One region of the Rhizobium sp. EC-SD404 genome, then DNA from elsewhere that is predicted to be linked to it. Evidence: predicted binding sites of a transcription regulator. Region 1 holds the regulator's gene; each other region holds the start of a gene.
What was found. The regulator LexA, encoded in region 1, represses DNA repair genes until DNA is damaged. The targets are predictions, from matches to a motif close to TGTTCNNNNTGTGTTCNG.

Region 2: GC125_RS05065 (putative DNA modification/repair radical SAM protein) is a predicted target of LexA. The motif match lies at 3,729-3,746, and genes of this name have one in related genera.
Region 3: parE (DNA topoisomerase IV subunit B) is a predicted target of LexA. The motif match lies at 2,117-2,134, and genes of this name have one in related genera.
Region 4: uvrA (excinuclease ABC subunit UvrA) is a predicted target of LexA. The motif match lies at 2,316-2,333, and genes of this name have one in related genera.

The regions. Positions count from the first base shown of each region.
Region 1 is NZ_LR701459.1:2,182,079-2,187,602, forward strand. It holds gene gltX (glutamate--tRNA ligase) at 1-413, opposite strand, end outside; gene GC125_RS11210 (ComEC/Rec2 family competence protein) at 560-3,112, shown strand; gene lexA (transcriptional repressor LexA) at 3,106-3,837, opposite strand; gene GC125_RS11220 (molybdopterin molybdotransferase MoeA) at 3,936-5,153, opposite strand; gene moaC (cyclic pyranopterin monophosphate synthase MoaC) at 5,156-5,524, opposite strand, start outside.
Region 2 is NZ_LR701459.1:858,050-863,573, forward strand. It holds gene odc2 (ornithine/lysine decarboxylase) at 1-220, shown strand, start outside; gene GC125_RS05055 (GNAT family N-acetyltransferase) at 327-902, shown strand; gene GC125_RS05060 (UdgX family uracil-DNA binding protein) at 1,029-2,489, opposite strand; gene GC125_RS05065 (putative DNA modification/repair radical SAM protein) at 2,492-3,727, opposite strand; gene GC125_RS05070 (WD40 repeat domain-containing protein) at 3,938-4,912, opposite strand; gene GC125_RS05075 (CobW family GTP-binding protein) at 4,917-5,524, opposite strand, start outside.
Region 3 is NZ_LR701459.1:2,429,297-2,434,820, reverse strand. It holds gene parE (DNA topoisomerase IV subunit B) at 1-2,035, opposite strand, end outside; gene GC125_RS12475 (hypothetical protein) at 2,226-3,119, shown strand; gene GC125_RS12470 (YMGG-like glycine zipper-containing protein) at 3,201-3,410, shown strand; tRNA gene GC125_RS12465 (tRNA-Lys) at 3,554-3,629, shown strand; gene GC125_RS12460 (hypothetical protein) at 3,687-3,884, opposite strand; gene sugE (quaternary ammonium compound efflux SMR transporter SugE) at 4,104-4,421, shown strand; gene tyrS (tyrosine--tRNA ligase) at 4,535-5,524, opposite strand, start outside.
Region 4 is NZ_LR701459.1:2,288,234-2,293,757, reverse strand. It holds gene GC125_RS11760 (outer membrane protein) at 1-355, opposite strand, end outside; tRNA gene GC125_RS11755 (tRNA-Thr) at 569-644, opposite strand; gene GC125_RS11750 (NAD kinase) at 798-1,571, shown strand; gene GC125_RS11745 (single-stranded DNA-binding protein) at 1,636-2,142, opposite strand; gene uvrA (excinuclease ABC subunit UvrA) at 2,500-5,421, shown strand; gene GC125_RS11735 (glutathione S-transferase family protein) at 5,465-5,524, shown strand, end outside.

The DNA.
Region 1 (5,524 bases):
CCTTCCGGTGCTTCGGAAGCATCGCGGTCGCGCCAGCGCCCGTCATAGCGCGGCGGCTTGCCGGCGGCACGCTGCGCTTCGCGCATCGCATCCAGTTCCTCTGCCGAGGCATAGCAGTGATAGGCCTCGCCACGCTTCACCAGTTCCTCAGCGATTTCGCGGTGACGCTCGGCCCGTTCGAACTGCGAGATCGGTTCGCCATCCCAGGAGAGACCCAACCAGGTCAGCCCGTCGAGAATGGCATCGACGGCAGCATCGGTCGAGCGCGCGCGATCGGTATCCTCGATGCGCAGCAGCATCTTGCCGCCCCGGTTCTGGGAATAAAGCCAATTGAACAGAGCCGTTCGCGCGCCGCCGATATGGAGGTATCCAGTGGGCGAGGGTGCGAAGCGGGTGACGATCCCTTCGGACATGATCTTGAACCTGTCAGTGATGCTGGGTTGAGCGACAATCGGGCCTTTGAAGGCCGCATCGGCATGTTGGCGGTGATCTAACACACGAGGGCGACAGCGCAAGGCTTGCGGTGTATCGTGCACCAAGGCGAGGGGGCCTGAACCGCATGGCGCATGCCGATGCTGAACGCGAGCCAGTGAATGGCTCCGCTTGCGAGCGGACTGCGTTTGCGTTCGACCCGCCCGATCCCTATGTCGACGACGATCCCGAAAGCGACCCTCTGCGCACTGTCAGCCGTTCTCAATCTCGGCGTCCGCGTTTGCCGCAATGGAATTTGAGGCAGGCGCTTGAGGAAGAGCGTGGCCATGGCGCGCTGTTTCTCTGGGCTTCCGCTTTCTTCGCGACCGGCGCCGCGCTCTGGCGCATCTTGCCGAGTGATCCGCCGTTTCTTGTGACGTTCGGTTTGACCGTGGCAGTCGGATTGGCCGCGGCACTCACCTCGAACCGGCTGCGAAACCTGCTGAGCGCGCTGTGCCTGATCCTTGCCGGGCTGGCCTCCGCAGCGGCGGAGGCGGATCGCCGCGCAATCACCGTGCTGGACAGTCCGGTGGTAACAACGATCTCCGGTCGGGTGCTGGCACGCGAAATCGATGAGGAGGGGCGTTGGCGCTACCTGGTCGAAGTCAGGTCTACGCACGACCCGACATTGCGGCGGCCGCCAGAACGCGTGCGGCTGCTGGCGCGCAGCGACCATCCCGATATCGAGATCGGCGCGTCCATCATCGGCCTGGCGCGTCTGGCGCCCCCATCTGGTCCCGCGATGCCAGGCACGTTCGATTTCGCCTTCAACTCCTATTTCGCCGGTATCGGAGCCTTCGGCTTCTTCTACGGGCCACCCGGTATCATGCCCGGTGAAAGGGTCGATGAGGGTTTCGAAGATCGGATCGCGCAATGGACGACCGAACTGCGCGAAACCATCGCCTTTCGGATCAAGGAGGTGATCCCGGGGGATGCGGGCGCCGTCGCGGCGGCGATGACCGTGTCCGACCGCCGCTCGATCTCCGAGGAGACGAACGAAGCCTTCCGCATCACCGGGCTCGCCCACATCCTCTCGATCTCCGGCCTGCACATGTCGCTGGCAGCAGCCTTGATGTTCACCGGGCTGCGCCTTGGCTTCGCGCTCGTGCCGGGCATCGCCCAGGCCTGGCCCGTCAAGAAATTCGCGGCGCTCGGCGCCATCGGCACTTCCACCTTCTACCTGCTGATTTCAGGAGCCGTCATCTCCGCGCAACGGGCGTGGATCATGGTGGTCGTCATGCTGGTCGCGGTGCTGCTCGATCGGGCCGCGCTGACTATGCGCAACGTCGCGATCGCGGCCTTTCTCATCCTTCTCGTCACGCCGTCGGCGGTGACATCGCCCGGTTTCCAGATGTCTTTCGCGGCCACTGCGGCCCTCATCGCCGCCTATGGCGGCTGGGCCGCGCGCAACAAGAACAAGGCTCCGGAGTTCTCCAGCGCCAAACCGGGCTTCGTCTGGCGCTGGACGGGGCTGATCCTCGGCTTGGCCGTGACCTCGCTGATCGCCGGAGCCGCGACGGGGATATTCTCCGCTCACCACTTCCACCGCATGTCGAGCTACGGGATGATCGCCAATGTGATCGCAATGCCCGTCATCTCCATCATCGTCATGCCGTTCGGCACCCTTGCGCTCCTGACGATGCCGTTCGGCCTCGACGCGATCTTCCTCACGATCATGGGTGTTGGTCTCCAGGCGGTCATTGCCATCGGCCATCATGTCGCCGACTATGGCGACGGTTTTGCTACGGGTCAGATTCCGGGTGCCGTCACTGCGCTTCTGTCGCTGGCGTTGCTCATTCTCGTCTTTGCCCGAACATGGCTGCGAAATGTCGCGATGATACCCGCGTCTGCCGCCGCGCTGATCATGGTGTCCGACATACGCGCCGACCCGCCATTGCTGCTGATCGCAGAGGACGGCCGCTTGGCCGCGATCTTGCGCGATGACGGCTTGGCCACCAACCGTGCGCGTCCGAGCAGCTTCATCTTCGATCAGTGGGCGACGGCAACCCGGCTGGAGACCCATGTCCCGCCAATCGTCGTTGTCGATGCACAGGCTGACCACACGTCAACCCAGGCGCCTGCCGAGCCGGTCGAGGGCGAAGCCGAAATCGACCCCGCCATTGCCTACGGAATGATGCGTCAGGCGATCCGCGAACTGAGTGATGGGCAAATAACAGGCGTGTTCCAATGCCGCCGAGGTGCGTTTTGCGTGGCTCGCATGGAAAACGGCACAACGATCGCCTGGCTGGAGGAGCCGGCCTATGTCGGCCCCGCATGCGACATGACCGATATCGCGATCATTCCGATACCGCTGTCGATGCGCGAATGCCGGTCGGGCGCGACGCTCTTCACCGCCCGCACATTGCGTGAGACCGGCGCAATCGCCGTCTACGCTGAAACGAGGGGAGACGGATTCGCGGCGAACGAAGCGCGTGCTGCAGGCAATGGGCAGAGTGCACACCTTGACCAGCAGCCGACGTTCCGCTTCGAGCAGTCTGCCGGCCGGATGCGCGCTTGGACGCGACACCGCTACTATGACTGGAGAACGGGAAGTTTTGCCGAGCCCGGCACGGATGGCGCCTCTTCCGTCAACACGAACATGAGCGGAGACGGAAGAGCTGCCGATAGCCTGGATCAGTGATAGCGCCGAATGAGCCCGACGAGCTTCCCCTGGATCTTGACGCGATCCGGGCCGAAAATCCGCGTTTCATAAGCCGGGTTGGCGGCCTCGAGCGCGACGGATGCACCTTTGCGACGGAAACGCTTCAACGTCGCTTCCTCGTCGTCGACCAGAGCCACGACGATGTCGCCGGGATTGGCCGTCGAGGAGTTCTTGATGATGACCGTGTCGCCGTCGAAGATGCCGGCTTCGATCATCGAATCGCCCTTGACCTCGAGCGCGTAATGTTCGCCGCCGCCGAGCATGTCCGGTGGAACGGCAATCGAATGGGTATTGTTCTGGATGGCGGAGATCGGCACACCCGCCGCGATACGGCCCATGACGGGCACGCTGATGGCGCGATTGTCGTTGTCGCGCGGCATCTCGCTCTGGCGGCGCTCGGCTGCAATCTCGGGCTTCGGCGTCTTGCCAAGCGATCCTTCGATGACACTCGGCGAAAAGCCGCGACGCTGCGGCACTGCCGCGTTGTAGCTGTCCGGCAGCTTGATGACTTCCAGCGCACGCGCACGGTTCGGCAGACGGCGAATGAAGCCGCGTTCCTCTAGCGCGATGATGAGGCGGTGGATCCCCGATTTAGACGCGAGATCGAGGGCTTCTTTCATCTCGTCGAAAGATGGCGGTACGCCGCTTTCCTTCAGACGCTCATGGATGAAAAGAAGCAGTTCCTGCTGCTTACGCGTCAACATCGGCTGCTTGGGCCCCCGCTCGATCGGATGGAAACAAATGTGGAACACACTTTATCTGTTCCTTTTGTGTTCCGCAAGTCCGCCAGGGAAAACCGTGGCTAGATCCGTCGCAAGACGATCGCCCGCACGGTGTCTCCCATCTTGGCGGCGGGGGCAAATGGTTGCCGGATGACGAGGCCGTCCGCCTCGGCGAACACGCGCATCATGGAGGAATCCTGCTTGGTGGCAGGGGTGGCGACCAACTTTCCGTCCGCCCGTCGGCGCATCGCCGCGCGCAGATAATCCTGGCGCACGTCGTTTTCGGCGAGGTCGACATCCAGAACCGCATCCACCATCTGCAGATGATGGGCGCGGCCAGCGAGCTTTGCGATCAGCGGCGTGAGGAAGACGTAAGAGCAGACGAGGCTCGAAACCGGGTTTCCGGGCAATCCCAGAACATGCATCGGGCCGATGCGGCCGCTCATCAGAGGTTTGCCGGGGCGCATGGCGATCTTCCAGAACGCCAACTCAAGGCCGCGCGATTCCAGCACGTTGCGAACGAGGTCGTGATCGCCGACCGAGGCGCCACCAAGCGTTACGAGGATATCGGCGCCTGCCGCCTGTGCGGCATCGATCGATCGATTCAGGGCATCCTCGGTGTCGGCGGCGATGCCGAGGTCGATCGGGTCGCCTCCTGCTTCCTTGACGATCGCAGCGACACCGAAGCTGTTGGATGCGATGATCTGATCGTCTCGTGGGTCCGCGCCCGGCTGCACGAGTTCGTCGCCAGTCGCGAGGATGGCGACGCGCGGACGACGATGAACGGGCAGGGAAGGGAGGTTCATGGCTGCTGCCAGTGTCAGCCGGCCGGCATCGAGCATCGCGCCCTTGGCAATGACCGTTTCACCCCGGTGGAAATCGAGGCCTGCACGCCGCACGAAACGCCCGGACTGGACAGGCTCTAGAACGTCGATCCGGTTTGCGTCGAGGGGCCTTGCGTTTTCCTGGATGAGAATCGCATCGGCACCGTGCGGAACCGGCGCGCCGGTAAAGATGCGGACGGTCTCGCCGCGTCCGATGGCGCCTGGGAAACCATGGCCGGCGGCCGATTCGCCGATGACGGTGAGCGTGGCGCCTGGTTCTGCCGTATCGGCTGCAATCACGGCGTAGCCGTCCATGGCGGAGGCGGGAAACGGAGGTTGATCGCGCCTCGCGATAAGTGGTTCGGCGAGCACGCGGCCCCACGCGGCATTCAAAGGCACATTCTCGATATCGTCGATCGGTCGAGCGTCAGCGAGGATCAGCGACAGTGCATCATCGACGGGCAGCAGCGCCATGGTCAGGGTGCCCCGTCATTACCCGGAAAAGTCCAATCGCCGGACTTGCCGCCCGTCTTCGACAGCAGTCGGATACCGGTGATTTCCATCGCTTTGTCGACCGCTTTCGCCATATCGTAGATGGTGAGGCAGGCAACAGACACGGCCGTCAGCGCTTCCATCTCGACGCCTGTGCGGCCCGTGAGACGCGCCATGGCCTCGACACGCAGGCCGGGCAGGGTATCCGCTGCCTCGATCGTTACAGACACCTTGGTCAGCATCAGCGGATGGCAAAGCGGGATGAGGTCGGCAGTCCGCTTGGCAGCCATGATGCCGGCAATGCGCGCCGTGGCGATGACGTCGCCCTTTGCAGCGCTGCCCGATTGAATGAG
Region 2 (5,524 bases), 1.3 Mb from region 1:
GATCCGCACGGCCCGCGACGCGGACGTCATGGAAAACTGCGTGATCGCCGGCCCGACCTGCGATAGCGCCGACGTGCTTTACGAAAAGGCACCTTATCCGCTGCCCGTCTCCCTGACGATCGGCGACGAGGTCCTGATCGAGGGCACCGGGGCCTACACGACGACCTATGCGTCCGTGGCCTTCAACGGCTTCGAACCGCTCCGATCCTACGTCATCTGACCGCCGGGGGCTGGGTCCAGCCCTCGACAGGTCTGCCACTGGCTGCGGCGTTCACCCGAGGTGGACGCGCGGCTGCGTGCTCTTCATTCGTTTGAAAGTCATGCCGATGACCACGCTTTTCCACCGGATTGACACTGCAAAGGCCGGCCTTGGCGCCGAGGACCTGATCACCATTCGCGCCGAAGCCGCCTATGAAATCGACGAGCGCAACGCGTTGCTTGCCCGCGCCATGGCGCCGGACTGGCGCACGAAGACTTCGGAGAAGCTACGCCACGGTCGGTTGCCCGCCGCTGGACTCGCCTTCGTCGCGAAGAACCGTGCCGGCCATGTTCTTGGCACCGTGCGGCTTTGGGATATCGATGCCGGCATCGACCGTGAAGGACGTGCCGTGCCCGCGCTTTTGCTCGGCCCGCTTGCCGTCGATCCGGCCGCGAAGGCGGCGGGCATCGGCACCGGACTGATGCTGCGCGCAATCGAAAAGGCACGTCGCTATGGCCACGGGGCAGTCCTGCTCGTTGGCGACGCGCCCTATTACGAGCGCTTCGGCTTCACGAGCGAAAAGACGGCGACGCTGATGCTGCCTGGCCCGTTCGAGCGCCAGCGGTTTCTCGCGCTGGAACTGAAGCCCGGTCATTTGGACGGCGCCGCTGGCTTCGTCAGCGCTTCGGGCCGCAAGGCCTGACGACTTCTTAGAAGCTGGTGATGAGAGAAGGGCCGTATCCTTCCAGAGCGTTTCGAGGTGAAGTGGATACCGGTTCACCGTTCGGAAACGGGACAGGTTAGGGTGCGGCCCTTTCGTTTTGGCGCCTCAGGCCGCGTTCATCAGGTCCCGCACGGCGGCAAGATCCTCTGCGAACAGGCGACGCTCACGGGCTGCGGTTTCCTTGTCCGGGATGCGCAGCAGGAACGACGGGTGCACCGTGACGAACACGCGCAAACCGCTCTCGGTCGTCACGATCTGCCGCCGGTTCTTCGTCACCGGCATCGTCTTGCCTGACAGAGCGGTCAGTGCCGTTGCGCCGAGCGCCACGGTGAGCTTCGGCTGGATCAGCGTCAGTTCCTGGTCGAGCCACCAGCGGCAGGCCTGCACTTCGCCTGCATTGGGCTTGGAATGGATGCGCCGCTTGCCGCGCGGCTCGAACTTGAAGTGCTTCACCGCGTTGGTGACGTAGACGCGCTGGCGATCTATGCCGACCTCTTCCAGCGTCGCATTGAACATCTGCCCGGCCGGCCCGACGAAGGGTTTCCCAGCCAGATCCTCCTGGTCGCCCGGCTGTTCGCCGACAAAGACGACATCCGCATCGCGCGGACCTTCGCCAAACACGGTCTGCGTCGCTTCCTTGTAGAGCGGGCAGCGCCTGCAGCCCTCGGCCTGTTTCTCCAGCGCATCGAGCGTTTCGGCAATCTCTTCGTCGGCCATGCCGATCACCTTCTTCGGCTCCCAGTACTGTTCCTGGATGCGGGCGTGGTGGGGCGCGGAAAGGGAGGGCGCGCGCGCGATCATCTCTTCCGCTGCCTTGCCGGCGCCGGCGATCATGCCGGGAATGAGCGGCGCCTCGGGCAGGTTCCGCCAGTATTTCTTCGGCATCTCGGCCTGCATGGCCTTCACCTTCAACCGGGCGGGATTGAAGATCGACGTGAAATAGGTGCGCCAGAGATCCTCGGCCGCATCGTCCGCCGGTGCATCCTCCTTGCTGGCGCCGGGCATCACCGTGATGTCCGTGCCGTCCCAGGAGATCGAGCGCCAAGGCGTCAGGATCGTCCATTTCATGCCGGTGAACCGCGCGCGAAAGAAGCCCGCTTCACGCTCAGTGATATAATGCTCGGGTTCGAACCAGGCCACGAACCATTCCTCGCCGGCCACATCGATCTTCCGGAAGCGCACGAAGGCATGCATCTTGTGGGCATCGCGCCGGATCGATTTCTCCATCCGTTCAAGCCGCTGGATATCGGGATCGGACGCGATGCGGAGCAGGTTTTTCTCCTGCGAGACCCTCAGGAGAAGCCGGTACATGAAGGAAAATCGATCCGGATCGCGGTGATGGATCACCTGTTCCAGACGCTTGACCACCTCGCGTGGCACGGTGAATTCCGCACCGGTCGGCGGCTCCGGCAGAAGCGGCGAGGCATCTTCGAAAAGGTCTTCCGTCGTCTGGCCGACCACGCTGAACCGGATGTCGCCAGGCTCGACGCCGGCCAGCGCCAGTTGCCGCGCCGCGTGGCGCCACCCATCGAAATCCGTCTGATCGGCGAGCGTGACGGCAAACATCGCTAGAACAACGACAGCTGCGCCGGTTGCGGCGTCATTCGGGCCTTGAGCGAGGGACTATCCGTCAGCCCGCCCGGTTGCCAATCGAGGGCGGTGATGAACGGCCGTACCTTGTTCATCGATTGGCAGAGCCGGCCGACGTCCTCCAGCCGCAATGTTCGATAGCGTCGCACCTGCAGGATCTTTGCCACCGCCTTTGTACCGAGGCCCGGAACGCGCAGAAGCGATTCCCGATCGCCCCGGTTAACGTCGACCGGAAACCGCTGGCGATTGGAAAGCGCCCAGGCGAGCTTGGGGTCGACCGCGAGATCGAGCATCCCGTCGCTCTGGCCCGCCAGAATCTCGTTTTGCTCGAAGCCATAGAAGCGCATCAGCCAGTCGGCCTGGTAGAGCCGATGTTCGCGCATCAGCGGCGGCTGGATGAGCGGCAGCGAGGATTTGGAATCCGGTATCGGGCTGAAGGCGGAGTAGTAGACGCGCTTCAGATGATAGCTGGAATAGAGCCGGGCGCTCGTCTTGAGAATCGTGTCGTCATTGGCGGGGTCGGCGCCAATGATCATCTGCGTCGACTGCCCACCCGGCGCGAAACGCTCCTTCTTCTTGGTGCGCAGCGTCGGCTCGGACTTCTCCTCGATCTTCATCCGCAGATTGCCCATTGCCTTGCGGATTTCAGCCGGACGCTTCTCCGGCGCAAGGCGCGAGACGCCGTCATCGGTCGGCAATTCGACATTGATCGAGAGCCGGTCGGCAAAGCGGCCCGCTTCCTCGAGCAGCAGCGGGTCGCAATCAGGAATGGTCTTCAAATGAATGTAGCCGGCAAAGCGGTGTGTCACCCGAAGCTGCCGTGCCACTTCGACCAATTGCATCATCGTTTCGTCCGGCGAGCGGATGATCCCGGAGGAGAGAAACAGCCCCTCGATGTAATTCCGCTTATAGAAATCGAGCGTCAGGTCGACGACTTCCTGCACCGTGAAGCGGGCGCGCCGCACATTCGATGACGACCGGTTGATGCAATAGGCGCAATCATAGACGCAGAAATTCGTCAGCAGGATTTTCAGAAGTGAGATGCATCTCCCATCCGGCGCATAGGAGTGGCAGATGCCGGACCCTGTGGTCGACCCTATGCCGCCCGAAGTGAGCGAGTTGCGCTTGGTCGAACCGGAAGAGGCGCAAGAAGCGTCGTATTTTGCGGCATCCGAAAGGATCGCCAGTTTTTCCATCGTCGAAAGCTGAGCCATGCGTTCATGCTATGTTCGCAAGCACGCCGCGTCTATGTCTTTTATTGTACAGATGGAGGGGCATTTGGGAGTGATGCCGATCACCCCTCGGCCTGAGGCTATCGAAAGACGAGGGCGTGGCACAATCTTGGAAACCTCGTCCTTCGACAGGCTCAGGATGAGGCAGAGTTGGCGCTGTATGCGAAAGGAATGTCGAACTTGGTGTCGCGGTTAGGCGGAAATATCCACGACACCGCAATCGCCCGCCTCGGAACCGAAGAGGAGCTGGTGGCCGTCGCGGCTCCAGTCGAGCGTGGAGAGAGCGCCCTTGCCGGGGCGGCGAAGAAGCACTTCCTTGCCGTCTTCCATGCGCGCGGCGAGAATCATGCCGTCATTGAAGCCGATTGCGACGATGTCCTGGCTCGGATGGCAGGCGACGACCGTAACGAGCGCATCGCCCCGCGTGCCGAGTTCCAGCGGCGGCTTGCCCATCGGGCCGTCCTTGCCGACGAAGGGCCAGACGATCGCCGCCGGCGCACCGGATGAAGCGAGCCATTTTCCCTTGGCGCTCCACGACAGAGACTTCACCTTGGCCGGATAGCCGGACATCCGCATGTCGTGCAGGTCGGACATGCGCCACCCATGCAGCGCCTGTTCCTGCATCGTCGTGACGAGGTACTTGCCGTCGGGTGAGTAGGTGATGCCCGTATGGCTGCCCTTCCACTCGAGTTCGGCAGGCTTCGAATCCATGCCGGCCCAGATGAGCGTGACGCCGTTGTAGCGCGCCAGCGCCACTCGCAGTCCCTTGGGCGCAAAGGCAATGCCTTCGACGGTCCGCTCGCAGGCGATCTCCTTGAGCGTGCCGTCGGCCAGCCGGACATAGGCGGTGCGTCCGGACGAAAAGCCGACGACGCCCTGCGGACCGGGCGCGATCTGCCCGATCCATTTGCGGCCGATCTCGGCAAGCGTCTCGACGTCGCCCGAGGCGGAGATGCGCTGCACCTTCCCGTCTTCACCCCCCGTCAGAAGCGACTTGCCGTCGCCGGACAGGGTGGCCACCAGAAGCCCGTCATGGGCTTCCACCGACTTGTGGCCATGATCGAGCCGATGGACGGTGCCGTCCGCCATGGCGAAGACAGGAATTCCGGCGACGAAGCGCGCGGCGACGCAATACCCGTCGAGGTCGAGAGGAGCGACTGTCGGCATGCGATCAGGCAGCCTGGCAGGCGAGGAACGTGCGTTCCAGCTTTTCACGGTCCAGTTCGCGACCGATGAAGACGAGGCGGCTTTCCCGCTTTTCGCCCTCTTTCCAGGCCCGCTGGTGATCGCCTTCGATCAGCATGTGGATGCCCTGGATGACATAGCGGTCCTCGTCGCCCTCGAAGGCGATGATGCCCTTGAGGCGCAAAATGTTCGGCCCGTCCATCTGGGTGATCTTCTCGATCCATGGGAAGAACTTCTTGGGATCCATGGAGCCGGCGCGCAGCGAAACGGACTGAACCGTCGCATCGTGGATGTCCGACGCCTCGCCATGGTGGTGATCGTGACCATGATGGTCATGTCCGTGATGGTCATGCCCATGGTGATCATGATCGTGGTGGGCATGGTCGTGGTCGCAGTCCGGGCCGCAGAGGTGATCATGTTCGTGATCATGGTCCTGCTGGTCGAGGAAGTGCGGGTCGTTCTCAAGCGCGCGCTGCAGATCGAACGCGCCCCGATTGAGCACATGGGCGATGTCGATCTTGGCGCGCTCGGCGCGGTGAATGCGTGCCGACGGATTGATGGCGCGCACAGTCGCCTCGATCTTGCGCAGTTCAG
Region 3 (5,524 bases), 250 kb from region 1:
AGGCCGCGCGTTCCTGGATGAAGCGGAAGCGTGCCTCCGGCTTGGTTCCCATCAGGTCGTCGATCGCGATCGCGGTGCCTTCCAGATCCTCGGCATCGATGGAGACGCGCAGCAGCGTCCGCTTCGCGGGATCCATGGTGGTTTCCTTCAACTGCGCCGGCAGCATTTCGCCGAGGCCCTTGAAGCGGCCGATTTCGACCTTGCCGCGGCCCTTGAACTCCGTTTCCAGCAGTTCCACCCGATGCGCGTCGTCGCGGGCATAAAGCGTGCGCGATCCCTGCGTCATGCGATAGAGCGGCGGGATGGCCAGATAGAGGTGACCGTTGTCCACCAGGCCGCGCATCTCCTGATAGAAGAATGTGATGAGCAGCGACGCGATGTGCGCGCCGTCGACATCGGCGTCGGTCATGATGATCACGCGGTCGTAGCGCAGATCGTCGTCACGATACTTGGCTCGCGTGCCGCAGCCGAGCGCCTGGATCAGGTCGCCGATCTGTTGGTTTGCGGTGAGCTTGTCGCGTCCGGCGCTGGCGACGTTTAGGATCTTGCCGCGCAAGGGAAGGATCGCCTGCGTTTGCCGGTTGCGTGCCTGCTTTGCCGAACCGCCGGCCGAATCGCCCTCGACGATGAAGAGCTCGGCGCCTTGCGCCGCCGTCTGCGTGCAATCGGCGAGCTTGCCGGGCAGCCGCAGCTTCTTGACCGCACTCTTGCGGTTGATTTCCTTTTCCTTGCGCCGGCGCACGCGCTCATCGGCGCGGTCGAGCACCCAGTCGAGCAGCTTCGCCGCTTCGGCTGGCTGATCGGCGAGGTAGTGGTCGAAGGGATCGCGCAGGGCGTTTTCGACGAGGCGCTGCGCCTCGACGGTCGCGAGCTTGTCCTTGGTCTGTCCGACGAATTCGGGTTCGCGCACGAAGACCGACAGCATCGCCGCGCCAGAGATCATCACGTCTTCCGTCGAGATGATCGAGGCGCGCTTGTTGCCGGTGAGCTCAGCATAGGCCTTGAGGCCGCGCGTCAGCGCAATGCGCAGGCCGGCCTCGTGGGTGCCGCCTTCAGGCGTCGGGATGGTGTTGCAATAGGATTGCACGAAGGGATCGCCGCCGAACCAGGTGACGGCCCATTCCACGGTGCCGTGGCCGCCGGTCTTGGTCGTCTTGCCGGCAAAAATCTCGTTGGTGACGCTGAAATCCTGGCCGAGCGAAGCTTGCAGATAATCTTTCAAGCCGCCCGGGAAATGGAAGACCGCCTTTTCCGGGACGTCGGGCTTTTCGGCAACGAGTTCGGGCGCGCAGGACCAGCGGATTTCGACGCCGCCGAAGAGATAGGCCTTGGAGCGCGCCATGCGCATGAGACGGGCCGGATCGAACCGCGTGTTCTGGCCGAAGATCTGATGGTCGGGTCGAAACGAAACCCGCGTGCCGCGACGGTTCTGGACTTCGCCGACTTCCTCAAGTGGCCCAAGTGCCATGCCGCGCGAGAAGCGCTGACGATAGAGCTTGCGATTGCGCGCGACTTCGACCGTCAATTCCTCGGACAGCGCGTTGACGACGGAAATGCCGACGCCGTGCAGACCGCCGGAGGTCTCGTAGACCTTGCTGTCGAACTTGCCGCCCGCATGCAGCGTCGTCATGATCACTTCGAGCGCCGAGCGATCCTTGAACTTGGGATGGGGATCGACCGGGATGCCGCGGCCGTTGTCGGTGACGGACAGCACGCCATCGGCCGACAGCTCGACATCGATGAAATTGGCGTGGCCGGCCACGGCCTCGTCCATTGAGTTGTCGATGACTTCGGCAAAGAGATGGTGCAGCGCCTTTTCGTCGGTGCCGCCGATATACATGCCGGGCCGGCGACGCACCGGCTCCAGTCCTTCCAGCACTTCGATGTCGGCAGCCGAATAATCGCCGTCGCTGTCGCTGGGCTTTTCCGCTTTCGGCGCCCGGCGCACCGGATCGGCGGCAGCCGGCCGTTTTGCCGGACCGGCCGTGGGGCCGGCGCTCGGAATGGTCGCGAAAAGATCGTTGCTGTCGTCCATGGCTATGCTTCAGTCCCAAGGCGTGAATTGTGGCCGAATCACCTGCGCAGTGTGACAGATGGCGTTCTGGCACGCGAGCCGTGTTCTACTTGTGTTCACGGTGCCGCGCGCGGTTGCCCACATGAAAGGCTGGCCAGCGGCGCCACGAATAGTGGATATCGACAGAATGAGGAAGGGTAGGAGCCCGGTCATGACAAATGCGTGGTGGATGATCATGGGGCGGGGAGCGATCATCGGTCTGGTGGCGCTGTTCTCGACGATCCCTGTCGCGGCGGCCGAGATAGCGCCGTTCAAGGATGATCGGTTCGCCTACCCGGCCGTGATCGAGGAGAGTGCGGACGGCGCTTTCCGGCGTTACGACTACCGCGAGATGCGCGACATCAATGGCCGTGACGACATTCCGGAGCGACGTGCCAAGCGCGCTTATGTCGATCTCGGCGCCAACCGCGCCGGGCGCGAGCGCAGCATCTCCACAGGCGCGGGTTCGCTCACCGTCAACGAGTTCGGTGCGGAAGCAAGCGCACGCTTTGTCGTCATCTTCGTGCACGGACGCGACGGCGACCGCAGGCTCGGGTCGGACGACTGGCGCTTCGGCGGCAATTTCAACCGGCTGAAGAACCTCGCAACCCGCAATGGCGGCACCTATTACGTGCCGAGCCTCCCCGATTTCGAGGCCGGCGGGCAGGGTGTTATCCGGGCGCTGTTCGGGCACGCGATGCAGGTTTCGCCGCAAGCGCCGATCGTGCTCGCATGCGGCTCGATGGGGAGCGCGCTTTGCGTAGCAGCAGCGCGCGATGGCGCGCTCGCCTCGCAGCTTGGCGGGCTGGTTCTGTTGGGTGGCATGCCGGATGGGTCCCTGGCCGATAGTGCTGCTGCGCGCGCGGGTCTGCCGATCGTCTTCGCACATGGTGAAAACGATCGCGTCTACGATTGGCGCAACCAGCGCGCCGTCTTCGATTCGCTACGCGCGAGCGGCGATTACCCGACGCGGTTCCATCTCTTCGCCACCGGCAGCCACGGCATCCCGATCCGCATGATCGACTGGCGCGAAACGCTGAATTTCGTGCTCGCCAACGCACGTTGATCGCGATGGTTGTTGAACGGCGGGAACCCTATGCGGCGAAGCGGGTTACGTTATCGATCGCTTGAATAGGAGAGTTTCCCCATGTTGAAGAAAATTGCCACGCTTTCGGTCGTTGCCGTCGCCACTCTCGGCGCCGCCGGATGCACGACTGGCCAGAAGACCGTAGGCGGCGCCGTCGTCGGCGGTGTTGGCGGAGCCGTGGTCGGTGACGCGATTGCCGGTACCGGCGGCGCGATCGTCGGCGGTGTTGGCGGTGCCGTCGCAGGCGGTGCAGTCGGTCGTAACCTCTAAGGTTCGGCACCAAATTCCGCCGCGTCCCGAGCGAGACGAAAAGTCTTCGTTTTGGACGCGGCGAACTGCATTTTTGCGGTTGACCCCCGGCAGGCGCCTGCCTATGTTCCGCGCCAATTCCCCGGGCCACCGCGCCCCGGCGGGAGCCTGTAGCTCAGCTGGTAGAGCAACTGACTTTTAATCAGTAGGTCCAGGGTTCGACCCCCTGCGGGCTCACCATTTTCCAAAATCCGGAAAAGTTCGGTTCACGTGGTCGTCGTGGCGCTTACGGCGCGTTCAGTCGGGCGGTGTTCGTGTCGTCGACGGGGTTGGGTTGTCGTCGTCCGCGTCGGCGCTCTTCTTCGCCTTGCGCATCTCGGCCTCGTGTTCTGCAGCCTCGGTCGCCATGTTCTGATCGGCATTCGTCGGTTGTTCTGTACCGATCGGTTGCGCCGTTCCGCGGTCATGCTTCAAAGGGTTGCTGTCTTTTGACATTGTGAACTCCTGAAGTGATGCCAGTCGAACACGGCAGGGCCGGGGAGGTTCCAGCATACCCAGGCAGCGTTGGCGCAAAGACCAGCAATTCCGCGCAGTTTTCGGCGAACGCTCTTGATTTGAGGGACTGAGTGGCAGATATAGGGAGTGCGAAGACGGCTTCGCCAGCTCTCACAATGTAGACAAACGGGGACGGCCCCTTCCTTGATGGAGGCGGGCATGGCCTGGCTTACTCTTGTTGTTGCAGCACTTTTCGAAATTGGTTGGGCGGTTGGGCTGAAGAGCCTTGATGGCTTTTCGCGGCCCCTGCCTGTCGTCATGACGATCGGCGCGATGGCAATCAGCATCTGGCTGTTGTCCATCGCCATGCGCGATCTTCCGCTCGGGACGGCCTATGCCGTTTGGACCGGGCTCGGTGCCGTCGGCACGGCGACGTTCGGCATTCTCTTTTTCGGGGAATTAGCATCGCCGGCACGGATCGCCAGCATCGGCCTCATCGTACTTGGCATCGCCGGGCTGAAGCTCGCAAGTAGCTGATCTTCAGAATCAAACGGCCATCCGGGGCTTGTCCCGAGGATGGCCGTTTCAGTGTCTGTGGCAGCCCTCGGCACGAGGCTGTGGGCTGCGACGTTCTGCATTCTGCGTAGCGCTCAGGCGGCGCGGACGAGCATGTGTTTCTTGCGGCCGAGCGAAAGCTTGATCACGCCATCGTCGTTGAGGTCGGATGCACCGATGACGTGCTTGTCGTCGGCGACCGGCACGTCGTTGATCTTCACCGCGCCACCCTGGACGTGGCGGCGAGCCTCTCCGTTCGATGCGGCAAGGCCGGCGCGGACGTAGAGCGCCAGAACGCCGATGCCGCTCTCCAGCTCGGGAAGCGGAATGTCGATCGAAGGCAGATTGTCGGCGAGCGCACCTTCCTCGAAGGTCTTGCGCGCGGTTTCGGCCGCTTCGTCGGCGGCCGCCCGTCCGTGCAGCATCGCCGTCACTTCAGTCGCGAGGATCTTCTTGACCTCGTTGATCTCCGATCCGCCGAGGCTCGCGAGACGCGCGATCTCGTCCATCGACATCGTCGTGTAGAGCTTGAGGAAGCGGGCGACGTCGGCGTCTTCCGTGTTGCGCCAGTACTGCCAGAAGTCATAGGGGCTCAGCATGTCGGCGTTAAGCCAAATGGCGCCGCCGAGCGACTTGCCCATCTTGGCACCGGATGCGGTCGTGAGCAGCGGCGAGGTCAGCGCGTAAAGCTGCGGCGTGCCCATGCGGTGGCCGAGATCGATGCCGTTGACGATGTTGCCCCACTGGTCGGAGCCGCCCATCTGCATGCGCACGCCGTGGCGCTTGTTGAGCTCCACGAAATCGTAGGCCTGGAGGATCATGTAGTTGAATTCCAGGAAGGACAGCGACTGCTCGCGATCGAGGCGCAGTTTCACGCTGTCGAAGGACAGCATGCGGTTGACCGAGAAGTGGCGGCCGACATCGCGCAGGAATTCCACATAGTTGATGCCGAGCAGCCAGTCGGCGTTGTTGACCATCATCGCATCGGTCGCGCCATCGCCGAACTGCAGGTAGGGCGCAAAGGCGCGGCGGATGCCGGCGAGGTTCTCTTTGATGCCTTCGACGGTCTGGAGCTTGCGCGCCTC
Region 4 (5,524 bases), 110 kb from region 1:
CGTTCTGCGTGTCCGAAACGTCCGTGGCCGAAATGTCGATGATACCGCCGAAGACGAAGTTACCGGACTGAATGTCGTAACCGGCATGCACGCCGCCGATCAGACCGGTATCAAAATCACCCGAAAAGCCGGGTGCGAAAGCGCCCTGCAGTGCCGGCGTAAAGGGTGACAGGCCGAATGTGCCCGTTTCGCCGAAAACGCCGCCGAGCTGGCCGCCGACGTAGAAGCCCGACCAATCGGCAGCAGCCATCATTGGGGCCGCCGCAGGCGTCGGCTCGTTGTACATTACCGCGTCGGCTGCCATAGCCGGTGCGGCCGCGGCCAAGATGGACGCGGTCAAGATCAGTCTCTTCATGTTCCGATTCTCCAGAAACGTATGAGGCTGTCCGGCCATGAACACTATTGGTCGCGTGCGATGCATCCGCAAGCTGAGATTGCGGCGCAATGTCGGTGGTGCGTGTAGTGATGCCAGAATGTCACTTTTTTGAGCTTGCAGCCGTAGATTACGGCGCTCGAAATGACAAAATGTCAGGAAAATTGGTGGCCAGGTCGATCTTTGCGCCGGAACTGGTGCCCCCGGAGAGACTCGAACTCCCGACCCTCTGATTACAAATCAGATGCTCTACCAACTGAGCTACAAGGGCACGGGCGGGTGATTAGCACAATTGCCGGCGCTGTAAAATGAGAAATGCACCGGCTCGCGACGCAGAAAAATTTGCGTCGGAAGCGACTGCTCGGCGCTTGCCCCATCCCTCATCCGTCTCCAATGTGCCGCATCAATTGGGAGATGAGACCGGATGGCGCGCCCTACGGATAAATTGAGTTTCATTTCGAGCAATGCTCCGGACGCGCAGGCGGCCCGCCTTGATCTGGAAGCGCTGTTTGGCACGTATGCCCCCGAGGATGCGGACGTTATCGTCGCACTGGGTGGCGACGGGTTCATGCTGCAGACGCTGCATCGCATGATGAATTCCGACAAAGTGCTTTACGGCATGAACCGGGGTTCGATCGGCTTTCTGATGAACGAGTATGCCAAGGACGGCCTGCGCGAACGCATCGAGCGCGCGGTCGAAAGCGAGATCAATCCACTCGAAATGGTGGCCACCGACGAGGATGGCACCGAGACGCACGCTTTTGCGATCAATGAAGTCTCGGTCCTGCGTCAGTCCTACCAGGCTGCAAAGCTGCGTGTCAGCGTCGATGGCAAGGTCAGGCTCGAAGAGCTCGTCTGTGATGGGCTGATGGTCGCGACGCCAGCTGGCTCGACCGCGTACAATCTGTCGGCACACGGCCCGATCCTGCCGCTCGTCTCGCCGCTTCTGGCGCTGACGCCGGTCAGCGCATTCCGTCCTCGGCGTTGGCGCGGTGCGCTTCTCTCGAACAAGGCAGAAGTTACGATCGAGGTGCTCGAGCGCGAAAAGCGGCCGGTCAACGCCGTTGCCGACAACACGGAAGTCAAGTCCGTGCGGCTTGTCCGCATCGTTCAGTCGAGGCAGACGACCGCCCGCCTTCTGTCGGATCCCGACCATTCCTGGGACGATCGGATCCTGGCCGAACAGTTTCTCTACTGAAGAAAGTTGCGCGATGCGGGGCCCTCCCCGCATCGCTCTTCAAATGTTCGAGACGACTTTTCGGTCAGAACGGAATTTCGTCGTCCATGTCGCGGGAGAAGTCGTCGTTGCGTGGCGCGGGTGACTGCCGGTTGTAGTCGTTGCCGCCACCACCGCCGCCCGAATAATCCGAGCCGCCGCGTCCGCCGCCGCCGCTGGGCGCCATGCCGCCACCTTCGCCGCGTCCGTCGAGCATCGTCAGGGTCGAGTTGAAGCCCTGCAGCACGATCTCGGTCGAGTACTTGTCCTGGCCGCTCTGGTCCTGCCATTTGCGGGTCTGAAGCTGGCCCTCGATATAGACCTTGGCGCCCTTCTTCAGGTAGCTTTCCGCGACCTTACAAAGGCCTTCATTGAAGATGACGACGCGGTGCCATTCGGTCTTCTCCTTGCGTTCGCCGGAGTTGCGATCGCGCCAGGTTTCCGATGTCGCGACGGACAGATTGGCAATCGGACGGCCGTCCTGTGTGCGGCGGATTTCCGGGTCGGCACCGAGATTTCCGACGAGAATGACCTTGTTGACGCTTCCTGCCATGGTGAATGCCTTTTAATAGTCGCCGGTCGAATGGTCTTCAGTTGAATAGCCTTGAGCCACTGCCGCGCGATCGTCATTTGAAAGGCGGCATCTTATCGGAACTCGGAGGAACCCGCGCCCCATCGGCCGCATTTCCACAGGGCAGTTGGGCGTTTGCAAGGCAGGCTATTTTTTGTTCTTTCTTTGTTCTATGAAGGCTCCACCCGCTTGTCAACCGAGTCGGTTCGCAGCGGGAATGTGCCTCTCGACATTGCTCTGTGAGAACCTACATGATTTGACGGATACTGCGCTGATCGACGAGGGTGGATGCGCAGCCTCGAACCTCCCCATCTTATCGACGTGTCATCTGGCGATCCCATGAGCGAACTCAAGACCATTTCCATTCGCGGTGCGCGCGAGCACAATCTCAAGGGGATTGATCTCGATCTACCGCGCAACAGTCTGATCGTCATGACCGGTCTTTCGGGATCGGGTAAGTCGTCGCTCGCCTTCGACACTATCTACGCCGAGGGCCAACGGCGATATGTCGAGAGCCTTTCGGCCTATGCGCGCCAGTTCCTGGAAATGATGCAGAAGCCGGACGTCGACCAGATCGACGGCTTGAGCCCGGCCATCTCGATCGAGCAGAAAACGACGTCGAAGAACCCGCGTTCGACAGTCGGAACCGTCACCGAAATCTACGACTACATGCGGCTTCTGTTTGCCCGCGTCGGCGTTCCCTATTCGCCCGCCACGGGCCTTCCGATCGAAAGCCAGACGGTCAGCCAGATGGTCGACCGCGTGATGGCACTCGAAGAAGGCACGCGGCTTTATATTCTCGCTCCGATCGTGCGCGGACGGAAGGGCGAATATCGCAAAGAACTCGCCGAGTTGCTGAAGAAGGGCTTCCAGCGCGTCAAGATCGACGGCGAATTCTACGAGATCGCCGAGGCGCCGACGCTCGACAAGAAATACAAGCACGACATCGATATCGTCGTCGATCGGATCGTCGTGCGCGACGATATCGGCGCACGGCTTGCCGACAGCATGGAGACCTGTCTGCGGCTGGCTGACGGTCTGGCGGTCGCGGAATTCGCGGACAAACCTCTGCCGGCGGAAGAGACGGCCGAGGGCGGCGGCGCGAACAAATCGAAGAACGAGACCCATGAACGTATCCTGTTCTCGGAAAAATTCGCCTGCCCGGTCTCCGGCTTCACCATTTCCGAGATCGAGCCTCGTCTCTTTTCCTTCAACAACCCATCGGGTGCCTGCCCAACCTGCGACGGCCTGGGCACCCAGCAGAAGATCGATCCGGCGCTGATCGTCCCGGAGACGGCGCGCACGCTGCGCGATGGTGCCATTGCACCGTGGGCGAAATCCTCGTCGCCCTACTACCGCCAGACGCTCGAAGCGCTCGGCAAGCATTTCAGCTTCAAGATTTCCGATAAATGGATCGATCTGTCGGCGGATGCGCAGAACGCAATTCTGAACGGCACGAACGACAAGGTCGTCTTCAATTATGACGATGGCCTACGGTCGTACAAGACGGCGAAGACGTTCGAGGGGATCGTGCCCAATCTGGAACGGCGCTGGAAGGAAACCGACAGCGCGTGGGCCCGCGAAGAGATCGAGCGCTACATGTCGGCCGCCCCCTGCCCGGCCTGCAATGGTTATCGCCTCAAGCCGGAAGCACTCGCGGTCAAAATCGACTCCCGCCATATCGGCGAAGTCTCGCAAATGTCGATCCGGCAGGCCGGCGCGTGGTTCCAGGATTTGCCGTCCGCGATGAACGACAAGCAGAACGAGATTGCCGTTCGCATCCTGAAGGAGATCCGCGACCGGTTGAACTTTCTCAACGACGTCGGGCTCGATTACCTGACGCTATCGCGTAACTCGGGCAGCCTGTCCGGCGGCGAAAGTCAGCGCATCCGGCTTGCCTCGCAGATCGGTTCGGGCCTGACGGGCGTGCTTTATGTGCTGGACGAGCCGTCGATCGGCCTTCACCAGCGCGACAATGCCCGGCTTCTGGATACGCTGAAACACCTGCGCGACATCGGCAACACGGTGATCGTCGTCGAGCACGACGAGGATGCGATCCTGAGTGCCGATCACGTGGTGGATATCGGCCCGGCTGCGGGCATACACGGCGGTGAGGTCATCGCCGAAGGCACGCCGGCCGAGGTCATGGCCAATCCCAAATCGCTGACCGGCAAGTACCTGTCCGGCGCCCTTTCCGTTGCGGTTCCGGCGCAGCGCCGTAAGCCGGTGAAACGAAAAGAGCTGAAGGTCGTCGGTGCACGCGGCAACAATCTGAAGAACGTAACGGCCGCCATTCCACTCGGCCTGTTCACGGCGGTCACCGGCGTCTCGGGCGGCGGCAAGTCGACCTTCCTGATCGAAACGCTCTACAAGGCCGCGTCACGCCGCATCATGGGCGCGCGCGAGAACCCGGCAGACCACGACCGCATCGATGGGCTCGAGTTCATCGACAAGGTCATCGATATCGACCAATCGCCGATCGGCCGCACGCCGCGTTCGAACCCCGCCACCTATACGGGCGCGTTCACGCCCATCCGGGACTGGTTCGCTGGACTTCCTGAGTCCAAGGCGCGCGGCTATCAGCCCGGCCGGTTCTCTTTCAACGTGAAGGGTGGCCGCTGCGAAGCCTGCCAGGGCGACGGCGTCATCAAGATCGAGATGCACTTCCTGCCGGATGTCTACGTCACCTGCGACGTTTGTCATGGCAAGCGTTACAATCGAGAAACGCTGGATGTCACCTTCAAGGGCAAGTCGATAGCGGACGTGCTCGACACGACCGTAGAGGAAGGCGTTGAATTCTTCGCAGCCGTGCCGGCCGTGCGCGACAAGCTGATCACCCTCAACCGCGTCGGTCTCGGCTACGTCAAGATCGGGCAGCAGGCGACGACGCTTTCGGGTGGCGAAGCGCAGCGCGTCAAGCTGGCCAAGGAACTGGCCAAGCGTTCGACCGGACGCACGCTCTACATTCTCGACGAGCCCACCACCGGCCTGCACTTCCACGACGTGGCGAAGTTGCTTGAGGTGCTGCACGAACTCGTGGACCAGGGCAACTCGGTCGTGGTGATCGAGCACAATCTCGAGGTCATCAAGACGGCAGACTGGCTGATCGACGTCGGACCGGAAGGCGGCGATGGCGGCGGCGAGATCGTCGCGATCGGAACGCCGGAAGATGTCGTCAAGGAGAAGCGCTCCCATACGGGCCGGTTCCTGAAGGAACTGCTGGAGCGACGCCCGCAGACGAAGTCGCAGGCGGCAGAATAGGCTTTTCCGCTACCACAGCGTCAACGGTATCATGGAGACGGATATGATCCTGATCGGTCAGTATGATTCTCCTTTCGTGCGCCGCGTCGGCATCGCGTTGACG